4 regions of the Pantoea sp. X-Soil-OKNW-556 genome follow, and region 4 is predicted to be linked to each of the others. Evidence: riboswitches for the same ligand, from Rfam matches in the RefSeq annotation. Region 4 holds a riboswitch; each other region holds the start of a gene.

What was found. Region 4 has a riboswitch for thiamine pyrophosphate ahead of thiM (hydroxyethylthiazole kinase). Riboswitches for the same ligand answer to the same signal wherever they lie in the genome.
Region 1: it holds a riboswitch for thiamine pyrophosphate, as region 4 does, so the genes downstream of both, thiB (thiamine ABC transporter substrate binding subunit) here and thiM (hydroxyethylthiazole kinase) in region 4, are expected to answer to the same signal.
Region 2: it holds a riboswitch for thiamine pyrophosphate, as region 4 does, so the genes downstream of both, thiC (phosphomethylpyrimidine synthase ThiC) here and thiM (hydroxyethylthiazole kinase) in region 4, are expected to answer to the same signal.
Region 3: it holds a riboswitch for thiamine pyrophosphate, as region 4 does, so the genes downstream of both, AC6I8T_RS23005 (FAD-dependent oxidoreductase) here and thiM (hydroxyethylthiazole kinase) in region 4, are expected to answer to the same signal.

The regions. Positions count from the first base shown of each region.
Region 1 covers NZ_AP035990.1:786,310-789,454, reverse strand. The annotation lists gene AC6I8T_RS03490 (MFS transporter) at 1-8, opposite strand, end outside; gene sgrR (HTH-type transcriptional regulator SgrR) at 263-1,924, shown strand; TPP riboswitch at 1,960-2,057, shown strand; gene thiB (thiamine ABC transporter substrate binding subunit) at 2,105-3,091, shown strand; gene thiP (thiamine/thiamine pyrophosphate ABC transporter permease ThiP) at 3,067-3,145, shown strand, end outside.
Region 2 covers NZ_AP035990.1:280,067-283,211, forward strand. The annotation lists gene thiC (phosphomethylpyrimidine synthase ThiC) at 1-1,720, opposite strand, end outside; TPP riboswitch at 1,798-1,899, opposite strand; gene AC6I8T_RS01250 (Rsd/AlgQ family anti-sigma factor) at 1,988-2,494, opposite strand; gene nudC (NAD(+) diphosphatase) at 2,558-3,145, shown strand, end outside.
Region 3 covers NZ_AP035991.1:503,353-506,497, reverse strand. The annotation lists gene AC6I8T_RS23010 (LacI family DNA-binding transcriptional regulator) at 212-1,237, shown strand; TPP riboswitch at 1,469-1,588, shown strand; gene AC6I8T_RS23005 (FAD-dependent oxidoreductase) at 1,717-2,661, shown strand; gene thiS (sulfur carrier protein ThiS) at 2,645-2,842, shown strand; gene AC6I8T_RS22995 (thiazole synthase) at 2,845-3,145, shown strand, end outside.
Region 4 covers NZ_AP035990.1:2,979,541-2,982,685, forward strand. The annotation lists gene fbaB (class I fructose-bisphosphate aldolase) at 1-58, opposite strand, end outside; gene thiD (bifunctional hydroxymethylpyrimidine kinase/phosphomethylpyrimidine kinase) at 206-1,006, opposite strand; gene thiM (hydroxyethylthiazole kinase) at 1,003-1,788, opposite strand; TPP riboswitch at 1,822-1,918, opposite strand; gene AC6I8T_RS13985 (hypothetical protein) at 2,450-2,620, shown strand.

The DNA.
Region 1 (3,145 bases), 2.2 Mb from region 4:
GATTTCATGCAGAAATCCCTTTGCGGATTCAATCGGGGAAAAAAATGAGGGTAGAAGATTCCACAGCAAGACGAAAAAAGCCAGCAGAGAACACACTGCTGGCGGTGAAATTGCACCCTACTCAGAAAAGGTTCTACGTCGGCAGAACCGCTGGCAGAGCGCCATTCATGACTGAATGCCTCCCGCTCTTCCATTGGGGTCTACTATGCCTCTAATATAGGGCAAGAAAAACTGAGCGATTACGCGGCGGAGTTCCCCTTTTATGTCCTCTTCACGTCTACAACAGCAATTTATCCGCCTGTGGCAAAGCTGCCAGGGCCAGGATCAGGAAACCACCCTGAGCGAACTGGCGGAATTGCTGCACTGCTCGCGACGTCATATGCGCAACCTGTTGAATGCCATGCAGGATGCGGGTTGGTTAATCTGGCAGGCCGAAGCCGGACGGGGTAAACGTTCAACGCTGAGTTTTTGTTATACCGGGCTGGCATTGCAGCAGCAGCGCGCCGAAGATTTGCTGGAGCAGGATCGCATCGAACAACTGGTGCAATTGGTAGGCGACAAAAATCAGGTACGCCAAATGATTGCTTCTCACCTCGGCCGCAGCTTCCGCCAGGGTAAGCATATTCTGCGCGTCCTCTATTATCGCCCGCTTCCCAACCTGCTACCCGGTTCCCCGTTGCGTCGCTCCGAAACCCATTTAGCGCGGCAAATCTTCAGTGGTCTGACACGGATAAATGAGGAAAAGGGGGAAATTGAACCCGATATTGCCCATCACTGGCAACAAACATCGCTGCTGCACTGGCGCTTTTTCCTGCGACCCGCGATTCGTTTTCACCACGGTCGTGAACTGGAGATGGAGGATGTCATCAGCTCGTTGGATCGTCTGCGTACCCAACCGCTGTTCTCCCATATTGCCAAACTTCACTCCCCTGCCCCCTGGACGCTGGATATTCAACTGACTCAACCCGATAACTGGCTACCGTGGTTGCTTGGCAGCGTCAGCGCGATGATCTTGCCGCGCGAGTGGCAAACGGTTCGCGATTTCGCCCGTCAGCCGATTGGCACCGGCCCCTACAGCGTGGTGCGCAACCAGCAAAGCCAACTTAAAATTGCCGCTTTTGATGACTACTTCGGCTACCGCGCGTTGATTGATGATGTCTCAATCTGGGTATTACCGGAAATCAGCGACGAACTGGTGTATGCCGGAGTGAAGTTGCAGGGCGAAACCGCCGATGAAAAATCGGAGGAGAGCCGCCTGGAAGAGGGTTGCTATTTTCTGCTGTATGACCAACGTTCAGAGCAGGGACGCGATGCCCATTTCCGCCGCTGGGTCAGCTATCTGTTTAACCCTATCGCCCTGCTGAACAACGCCGGGGTAGGGTATCAACGCTACTGGTTCCCGGCCTATGGCTTGATTCCTCGCTGGCACCACCGCCGCGACTTAACCCCAGTCAGCAAACCACAGCATCTCACCCAACTGACCATCAGCTGGTACAGCCATCATGTTGAGCATGAAGGGATCGCCAATGCGCTGCGCCCACTGCTGGCGCAGCAGGGCGTAGAGTTAATCACCCGTGAACTGAGTTACGAAGCATGGTTTAACGGTGAAGGCGAAAGCGATATCTGGCTTGGCAGTGTCAACTTCACCCTGCCGCTGGATTACTCGCTGTTCGCTCAATTGTATGAGCTGCCGCTGATGCAGCAATGCATCCCAATAGACTGGCAAAGCGCGGCTGAACGCTGGCGCGAAAAAACGCTACCGCTGGCGGAATGGAGCAAGCAACTGGTGGACAGTGACTACCTGCATCCGCTGTTTCATCACTGGTTGCTGCTGGAAGGCCAGCGCAGTATGCGTGGTGTGCGCATGAATACCCTTGGCTGGTTTGACTTTAAATCCGCCTGGTTTGCCCCGCCGGAGCTGTGAACCTTTCGCCCTGAGCCGGAAATGACTAGAATGAGCCGTTCTCAACGGGGTGCCCTGCATTACAGGGGCTGAGAGAGACCCGTCGAACCTGATCCGGTTAATACCGGCGTAGGGATTTGAGATGCCTCACTGCTCAGATCCTTTGCGACTCAACCTTATCTTCTCCTCAAGGAGCGCAAAGTGTTTAAAAAAGTTCTGCCCGTGCTGCTGCTGATTTCTGCCCCAGCGCTGGCTGCCAAACCGGTACTGACCGTCTACACCTACGATTCATTCTCTGCCGATTGGGGACCCGGTCCGGCAGTAAAAAAAGCCTTTGAAGCCCAGTGCGGCTGTGAGCTGAAATATGTCGCGCTCGAAGATGGCGTGTCGCTGCTCAATCGTGTCCGTATGGAAGGCAAAAACAGCAAAGCGGATATCGTGCTGGGCCTCGATAACAATCTGGTGCAGGCGGCAGAAAAAACCGGCCTGTTTGCCAAAAGCCAGGTGGATACCGGCGCACTCCAACTGCCAGATGGCTGGCACAACGACACCTTTATCCCGTTCGACTATGGCTACTTCGCCTTTGTCTATGACAAAAACAAACTGAAGAACCCGCCCAAAAGTCTGAAAGAGTTGGTAGAAAGCCCTGAAAAATGGCGCGTGATCTATGAAGATCCACGTACCAGCACCCCCGGACTTGGCCTGCTGCTGTGGATGCAAAAGGTGTATGGCGACAAAGCGCCGGAAGCCTGGCAAAAACTGGCGCAAAAAACCGTCACCGTCACCAAAGGCTGGAGTGAAGCTTATGGCCTGTTCCTGAAAGGTGAAGGCGATCTGGTGCTGAGTTACACCACCTCCCCGGCTTATCACATCATTGAAGAGAAGAAAGAAAACTACGCGGCAGCGCCGTTCAGCGAAGGCCATTACATGCAGGTTGAAGTGGCGGCACAGCTCGCCAGCAGCAAACAACCAAAACTGGCGCAGCAATTTATGCAGTTTATGGTATCCCCGGCCTTCCAGCAGACCATCCCGACCGGCAACTGGATGTATCCGGTGATTAAAAGCGAGTTGCCTGCCGGTTATCAGACGCTAAACGTACCGCAAACGGCGCTGCAATATAGCCCGACTGAGGTTGCCGACCATCGCGCCGACTGGATAAGTGCATGGCAACGCGCCGTCAGCCGTTAATTCCCGGCTGGCTGCTGCCCGGCAGTTTCACCGCGCTCTTGTTATGCGCGGTGG
Region 2 (3,145 bases), 2.7 Mb from region 4:
ACTCCTGCGGCAGTGTCTCATCGTGATAAGCGCGCGCGGTATGTGGGTCGAGCGCCAGATTGAACTGGTCCTCCCAGCGAAACTCAAATCGCGCTTTCGACATGGCGTTATCGCGGATCTGGGCGCCAGGATGGCCCTTCGCCAGATCGGCGGCATGAGCGGCAATTTTATAGGTGATCAATCCCTGTTTCACATCTTCCTTATTCGGCAAACCCAGATGTTCTTTCGGGGTGACGTAGCACAGCATCGCACAGCCGAACCAGCCAATCATCGCGGCACCGATGCCAGAAGTGAAATGATCGTAGCCGGGGGCGATATCGGTGGTCAGTGGGCCGAGGGTATAGAACGGGGCTTCGTGACAATGTTCCAGTTGTTCGGTCATATTGCGGCGAATCATCTGCATCGGCACATGCCCCGGACCTTCGATCATCACCTGCACATCATATTCCCAGGCGATTTTGGTCAGCTCACCCAGCGTATGTAGCTCGGCAAACTGCGCTTCATCGTTGGCATCCTGAATCGAACCCGGACGCAGTCCATCACCCAGCGACAGAGCAACATCATAGGCAGCACAGATTTCGCAAATCTCACGGAAGTGCAGATACAGGAAACTCTCCTGATGGTGCGACAAACACCACTTCGCCATGATTGAACCGCCACGCGAAACGATGCCGGTCAGACGTTTCGCCGTCATCGGCACATAACGCAGCAGCACGCCGGCGTGGATGGTGAAGTAGTCAACGCCTTGTTCGGCTTGCTCCAGCAAGGTGTCGCGGAAGATTTCCCAATTCAGATCTTCCGCGATGCCGTTTACCTTCTCCAGCGCCTGATAAATCGGTACGGTGCCAATCGGCACCGGGCTGTTACGCAAAATCCACTCGCGTGTTTCATGGATATAACGGCCGGTCGAGAGATCCATCACCGTGTCAGCCCCCCAGCGTGTCGACCACACCAGTTTCTCCACTTCCTCTTCAATTGAGGAGCTGACCGCCGAGTTGCCGATGTTGGCATTCACTTTGACCAGAAAATTGCGGCCAATGATCATCGGCTCAGATTCAGGGTGGTTAATGTTGGATGGGATGATGGCTCGCCCTGCGGCGACTTCCTGACGCACGAACTCGGCGGTGATATTTTCCGGCAGATGCGCACCAAAGCTATGGCCAGGATGTTGTTGTAGCAACACTTCGCCACGGATGCGCTCGCGCCCCATGTTTTCACGAAGTGCAATAAACTCCATTTCCGGGGTAATGACGCCCTGACGCGCATAATGCAACTGGGTAACACGGCGGCCTGCTTTGGCACGTCGCGGTTGGGGCAGATGTTCAAAACGCAGGTGATCCAGCCCCTCATCTGCCAGGCGTTGCTGTGTATAGCTGGAGCTGAGCTGGTCGATGGTTTCACTGTCGCCGCGTTCCGCGATCCAGTTGGCGCGCAGTTTGCTCAACCCCCGATGAACATCAATCGATGCATGCGGATCGCCGTAAGCCCCGGCCGTGTCATATATCGGCACCGGTTCGTTGGCTTCGTATTGCGGATTATCTTTACTGCCGCCGGTCAGGGTCGGGCTGAGCTGAATCTCACGCATCGGCACACGAATATCATCACGACTGCCGGTGATCCAGATACGTTTAGAATTGGGGAAGGCAGTGCCCTGGAGGGAATCAATAAATTCCTGCGCCTGGGCGCGTTGTTCACGACGAGAAGTTTTTACAACAGACATAGCAAGTTTCCTGTAAATGATGGAAGTTGCTTGTCCGGAGTCCGGAAGGAGTAACAGAAACGGCGCGCGCACCGGCTGTGATATTTACTCTTGTTCCCTTCGCAGGTACTAACCTGATCAGGTTCCGCGGATCCCGAATTAACGGTCTCAGCCCAAAATGGGCACTCCGACAAGAAAATATTTACGGTGTTAAACCGTAAAATAAAAAAGCCCTCGTAGCATAGAAGGGCTTTTTACGAATAACAAGTCTTTTACAAATGCGGGCGGCTAAGCAGGGCGGGCGATGATGCTTTCATTCGCTACCGGCGTATGCGCCAGCTGATTGTCCCATGCCAGATGCACCAGCTTATCTTCCAGCGTAAAACGCGACTCCAGCACTTCACCCACTTCAGACAGCGCCTGCTGGAAGGTGACGCAGTTGTCATCGGTGATGGCCTGTTGAAGATGGCCGTCATACAGTTGCATCATTCGTTCGGTATTGGCTTCCAGTGACGGGTAGATTTGCGCGGCGGCGATCATCGGGCTGTCACCTTGCATCTCACTGATAATATGTTCATAAATGCTGAAATGGCCGGCGGAGAGATAATCCACCAGGTTATGACAAAAGGCATCCAGCGCCTGTTCGTCCAGGGCACTCAACGCATCTTTTTTGGGCTTCATGCCAACCAACTGGTAGTAAGTCACAAGTAGCTGACGACGCGCGTGTAGCCATGAATCGACCAATTCGTTACCGCGGCCTACACGCTCGGTCAGGTCATCTAACTGAGTAAGCATACAAGGCTCCATGTGGGTTATAGTGGTTCATTCTGCGAATAGACGCTAAGGATGACGATTTAAATGCAACGTGAGATCTCAAGCGTAGACGCTGGCTGGTGGATTGTCAGCCATGAACAAAAACTTTGGCTGCCACAGGGTGAGCTGCCGCACGGGACGGCGGAACAATTCGATCTGGCGGGCAGCAGCGGCATGGTGATTGGCGAATGGCAGGGTGAAAACGTCTGGCTGGTGCGTGAATCACGTTCTGACAATATGGGCTCAGTACGCCAGTTGATTGACGAAGATGTCGGCCTGTTCCAGCTTGCCGGGCGTGGCGTGCAACTGGCGGAATTCTTTCGTTCGCATCGCTGGTGCGGCTATTGCGGCCACGAAATGCATTTGAGCAAACGTGAGTTTGCTTGCCTGTGCGGTCACTGCCGTGAACGCTATTATCCGCAAATCGCGCCCTGCATCATTGTGGCGATTCGGCGCGGAGATGAGATCCTGCTGGCGAACCACGCAAAGCATCGTAACAACGTCTACACCGTACTGGCCGGTTTTGTTGAAGTGGGGGAAACCCTCGAACAGGCAGTGGCGCGTGAGGTGATGGAAGAGAGCAATGTACGAGTGAAAAACGTACGTTACGTCACCTCACAACCCTGGCCATTC
Region 3 (3,145 bases), on a different replicon from region 4:
TTGTGGCGTTATTAATCGATGCGGGTGCAGATCAAGTCAAAACAAAGCCCCGGCGGCGTGATGAATTGATGAGGTAGATCACAGGCTTTTTTGATGTAACTAACATCAAATGTGAATAATTACTTGTATTTCATGCGCTTGATGGATTTGGCTTTTTGCCAGGATGTACGGATACTGATTGCCTGTGAGGTAGATGACATCAGGACATGCCATGAAGCAACATCACTGGAAATCGCCGTCGATCAAACAAATCGCGCAGGAAGCTGCCGTCAGTCCCGCCACCGTTGACCGGGTGCTGAATGGTCGCGAAGGCGTAAGGGAAGTGACGCGCAAAAAAGTGGCAGACGCGATGCAGCGGCTGGGATTGAACGCAGATACCGGCAACCCGAGTGCTAACAGAACGCGCATTGCGATTATTTGCGAATCCGGTTCCAGTTTTCTCCATCAGGTGGAGCAACAGGTACGCGCTGCTATCAATGATTATCCCCAGCTCCATTTCAGCCTCGATAGCGTGCCGAACGTGCAATTCAATGCCGAACGCTTCAGCCAACTGATTACCCGGCGAGCCGCCACCAGTAGCGGCATCATCCTGGTGTGTCGCGATGAGGTAAAAATAAATCGTGCGGTTAAAGCGGCGATTGATGATGGGGTCCCGGTCATTTGTCTGACCAGCGATCTGCCCAATTCGCGGCGCAGCGCCTATGTGGGTATCGATCAGGTCGCTGCCGGAGCCACTGCGGGCTGGTTTATGGGCCGTATGCTGCCCGCACAGCAATCGGGCAATATTCTGCTGATTTGTAGTTCGACCTATCGTACCCAGGAGGAGCGTGAGATTGGCTTTCGCCGCGTGTTGCGCGAGGCATTCCCCTGGTTAACCATTCGTGATCGCGTCAACATTAACGACGAAGCGGAAACCGCGTATCTCAGCGTAAAAAAATGGCTGGAGCGGGGGAACCCGTTGGCAGGGATCTACAACACCGCAGGCGGTAACGAAGGGGTGGCGCGCGCGTTAACCGATTTTGGCGTACAGGATCAGGTGATATTTATCGGCCATGAATTGAGTGAAGCGAGCCGACTGCTGCTGGAGAACGGCACCCTGGATTTGGTGCTCGGCCATGATATTCGTCGGGAGATCGATCTGTGCCTCGCCCTGTTGCAACAGCCGGGCAGCGGTCAGTCGTTCAGTGACAGCAAAATTCCGCTGCTCACCTGGCATCGCTACTCTTATTTTGCCTGACGGCTCAGGGGCAGAACACCACCCACAAAATGATCACGCCGAATATACACACCAGAATGGCTGAAATGATTGAATCAGCACACATAATTTACCTGCCGGATTTCAGGATGAGGGGACGAGAATACGCGCAAATCATGGAGAAAAATGGATGAACCTGAAACAGGGAATTTTTAAAGGTTAGGCTTTGTTGCCGGGCTTACACTTGACGTAGCCTGGCGGCTGCAATACAAATAGACGCGTCGGGGGAGTCTCGCTCAAGAGACTGAGAGGCTAAAAGCGCACTGCGCGGCTTAGCGACCCTTTGAACCTGACCCAGTTGATACTGGCGTAGGAAGACTGACAGCCTGTCATTTCGGCTGTCTGACATCGGGACGTTTTTCCGTTGCGCGTGTCATTTCCCTCCTCCTGTATCCCGGGTCTCAGTGCGAAAACTGAGAGGCCGATGTGAATTCTCCCCTTTGTATTACGGAATACCCGCTATGAGCCGCTGGTCTGTACTCGGTGGCGGTGTTGCGGGCCTGTGTGTGGCGACCTTACTCGTCGAACGCGGTGAACAGCTTGAAGTGATTAGTGATGACACGCGTCAGCCCGCCTCCTGGTTTGCCGGGGGTATGCTCGCACCCTGGTGTGAAGCAGAAAGCGCACCACGCGCCGTCATTGAGCTGGGGCAGCACTCCGCAGCCTGGTGGCAACAACGCGTCAGTTGCGTTGAACATCAGGGCACGCTGGTGGTGGCACCACCACGCGACAGCCAGGAACTGAACCGCTTTGCCCGCATGACCGAACAACATCAATGGATTGATCCGGCAGACGTGGAGCCAGCCCTCGCCGGGCGCTTTGCCCGTGGTCTGTTTTTTGCGCAGGAGGGGCATCTCGATCCTCGCCTGGCACTGAATGAAATGCGTGAAAAGTTGCAGCAACGTGGGGTGGCTTTTCACCACGGGAAGCCGTCGGGGCAGGTGATTGACTGCCGGGGCATCCATGCGGCAACAGCGTTGCCAGGCCTGCGGGCGGTGCGTGGCGAGATGTTGATTTTACACAGCGATGAGGTGCGCTTCTCACGCCCGATTCGTCTGCTGCATCCGCGCTTTCCCTGCTATCTGGTGCCGCGTCGCGGCGGCCATTTTATGCTCGGTGCAACTATGGTCGAAAGCCATGATGCCAGCCCGATCAGCGCCCGTGCCATGATGGAGTTGCTGAGCGCGGCCTGGGCCATCCACCCGGCGTTGGCCGAAGCGCGTATTGTCGAAAGCGCCAGCGGTTTGCGTCCGGCGTATCCGGCAAATCTGCCGGAAATTCACTATCAAAACGGGACATTTTACCTTAACGGGATGTACCGCCACGGCTTCCTGCTGGCTCCGCTGATGGCGGAACAACTGATGCAGCGTTTAACTTCGGAACAACTTCATGAATATTCAGCTTAACGGTCGCCCGGTGCTGACGGCCGCCCGTACCCTGACCGAACTGCTGCGTGAGCAGCAGATTGACGTGGCCTGCGTGGCAACCGCCTACAACGGTACTTTTGTCCCCAAATCCCGCTACGACAGTCAGCAACTGGAAGAGGGTTGTCAGCTCGAAGTGTTATCACCGATGCAGGGGGGCTAATGATGTTTTATGGCTTTGAACCGCAATCCCGCTTTCTGCTTGGTACCGCAGGTTATCCCTCACCGGCAATTTTGCAGCAGGCGATTGCGGCTGGCGGCAGCGAGATCATTACTGTCAGTCTGCGGCGTGAAGGGGCCGCTGGGGCCGCCTTCCGTGAACTACTTGCGCAACTGGATGTACGCGTGCTGCCGAACACCGCCGGGTGCCACACGGTGCAGGAAGCCGTGACCACAGCGCAGATGGCGCGTGAATTGTTTAACACCCCGTGGATCAAGCTGGAGGTGATCGGCCATGCCGACACGC
Region 4 (3,145 bases):
AGCGATGTTGAAGAAGGCTATCCGCTTCTTGGCCCAATAACTGAACGATGTCCGTCATACTCACTCCTGATTAATGGCTGGATTGGAACCGGCACCTGCCGATTCGCCCCCAACAGCCTGGACCGGGATCCGCCAGGCTGGCAAATTGCTGACTCCATTTTTCAGACAGATACGCAGGCAAAAAATGGCAATTCGGCGTTACGCCCTACCACCAACGATGAAAATGGTGCACCGGTCCAATGCCTTTTCCGACTTCCAGAGAATCGGCATGCAGTAACGCTTGTTGCAACCAGGCTTTAGCCTCGGAGAGCGTCGCAGCCCAGTCATCATGGCGTGGACGTAGCGCCGCCAACGCAGCTGACAGCGAACAACCGGTGCCGTGGGTGTGGCGAGTATTGACGCGTGGCGCGGTAAAACGCTGACGTCCGTTGCGGGTGATAAGCCAATCCGGGCTCTCCGCATCACTCAGATGTCCTCCCTTCATCAGTACCGCTTCACACCCGAGATCCAGCAATGCATCCCCCTGCATCAGCATCGTCTTCTCATCCTGCGCCACACTGCGGCCAAGCAGCGCCGCGGCTTCTGGCAAATTCGGCGTAATCAACGATACCTGTGGTAACAACAACTCACGCAGGCTGGCGATGGCATCCGGTGATAACAACGCATCGCCACTTTTGGCAATCATAACGGTGTCCAGCACCACGAACGGCAGGCTGGCACGCTTCAGCTTGTCAGCGACAATTTCCACCACCGCCGTTTCCGCCAGCATGCCAATTTTTGCCGTGTCGATACGCACATCATCGAGCACCGAATCCAGCTGCGCTCCGACAAAATCTGGTTCGATACGATAGACCGACTGCACACCACGGGTATTCTGGGCCACCAGCGCGGTAATGACGCTGGTGCCATAGGCACCCAGCGCGGAGAAGGCTTTGAGATCGGCCTGAATTCCAGCACCACCGCTGGGGTCAGTACCGGCAATAGTCAATGCGTTAATACGTTTCATGGCGTCACCTCCAGTGTCCACAGCGCATCCAAAAAGGCAGCAACAAAGCTGCCCGGCCCCTGGACCTGACGTGCCGCCCGTTCACCGGCCAGTGACATGACCCGACAAGCTGCCGCCACATGTTGCAGACGTTCACCCGGCAGGCTGGCAAAAGCCGCCACCACTGCCGACAGTGCACAACCTGTCCCCACTACGCGTGTCATCAGTGGGCTGCCGCCCGGGATGGCAAAGGTATGCTGACCATCGGTAACGTAATCCACTTCGCCGGTTACCGCCACGATGCTGCGGTAATCGTGCGCCAACTGTTGAGCAGCGCTGAGTGCGGCGTCAGCCTGATGCATGCTGTCCACGCCACGCCCGCCCGCCGCCTGGTTCGCCAGGGCAAGGATTTCCGAGGCGTTGCCACGGATGGCTGCCGGTTGCTGGGTCAATAGCTGCTGACAAAATTCGGTGCGAAAGGTTAACGCGCCCACTGCGACCGGGTCGAGCGTCCAGGGTGTGCCGGCACGGTTTGCCGCCTCTACCGCAGCCTGCATGGCGATGCTGCGATCGCGCGTCAACGTACCCACGTTAATGAGCAGAGCATCGGCATAACCGCTGAACTGTGCGGCCTCATCAGCGTCGATCACCATGGCAGGTGAGGCACGCAGTGCCAACAGGACATTAGCGGTAAAGGTCTGTACCACATCATTGGTCATGCAATGTACCAGCGAAGCATGTTGTTGCAGTAACTGAAGCGAGTGCGCGAGTTGCGCGGAGGAAAGAAGGTCAGGTTGTTTCATAAAGCTCCCAACCGGCGATCAAGAAGGCGAATGCGGTCAGGCATCTGACTTCCCTACGCTGGCATTATCCAGATCAGGTGGTACGGGTATTTCTCAGCCTTCACAAGGAAGGGCACCCCGAGTCATTTATATGACTGGCAGATTAGGGCAAGTGACTTGCTGACGCAAGCCCGCCCTGCTCAATATACCGCTGGGCTTTTTCCCCATACGTTGCGTAGCGGCGCGATTTATCGCGTAAAACTTCAAGTTCGCGTGATAAATCGCAGCACTACGATTGAAAACAAATACACATTGCGCATGTGGTCGTTGCTTGTAAAATGACCACCGAGATTATTCCCACAACAAGATGAAGGATTTATGGCAAAAGGAATTGTGCTTTGTCAGGGAGACAGGACGTCATGCGGCGGCAAAATCACCGCAGGCGCAAGAAGGCAATCCTGTTACCTGTGGGAAAGATGGTAAGACCTACAAGATTATCGGAGGCATACCTTTTTACACCAGCGGCCCCGATAAAAAACGTATTGCCGGATCGCTTGATAGCCACAGTTCATGTCCTTGCAAGGCTAAAATCACACCGTCTAACGCTTATCCTGGCTATGTGAAAGAAGACCCCCCTGTCTCGCGAGAGACTGGTTTAGCGGCTTAGGCTCCAGCCGCATTAATGCCAAAATTTCAGTCAGAACCAGAACAACATGCAATTCACTCAATTAATGAAATCGATGAGGCTTGCTCAATTGGCCGGGAAGATGAATGTTCTAAGAAAAAATACACCGAGATTGGTCGCTTCTCTGGAGGACTTGCTGGTGGTTATATTGGAATACGCTTCAGATAAAGGCGAATACCTTGGTGAACTTTTCTATAATTCGGTAGGTAAATGACATGAACGTTGTATCTGCTATTTTATTTTCGTTATTTCTCGCCTCTACAATCACAACATATGGATATTCCGCGTTAAAAACCGAAAGACACATTATGTTATGTACTCTCTTTCGTGAAAAATCTGGATACTTACCCAATGGAATGACCCTTGCTCAGAATGGAGGGGCTTTCTTTACCTTCCAAAAAGATTTATATTTCTTCTTGCCACTTATTGTCAGAAAAGGCAGTTTTACTGTTAGAAAAGGCAGTTTTACTGTTAGAAACATGAAATCAGAACATTATGACTTCATACGAAGTCTACCACATGAAACGACAGGATGGTTGAAGATCAAATTCTATTTATTTACCATAACGACCACTCTACTTTTTTAAATTTTTTATTTGATTGCTTTTCATAAAGGCATTATGAAATCATACGTAAACAACATGCATCCTCACTATAAACCCGCGCGCCAGCATAAGTAAAAAACCCCGCAGA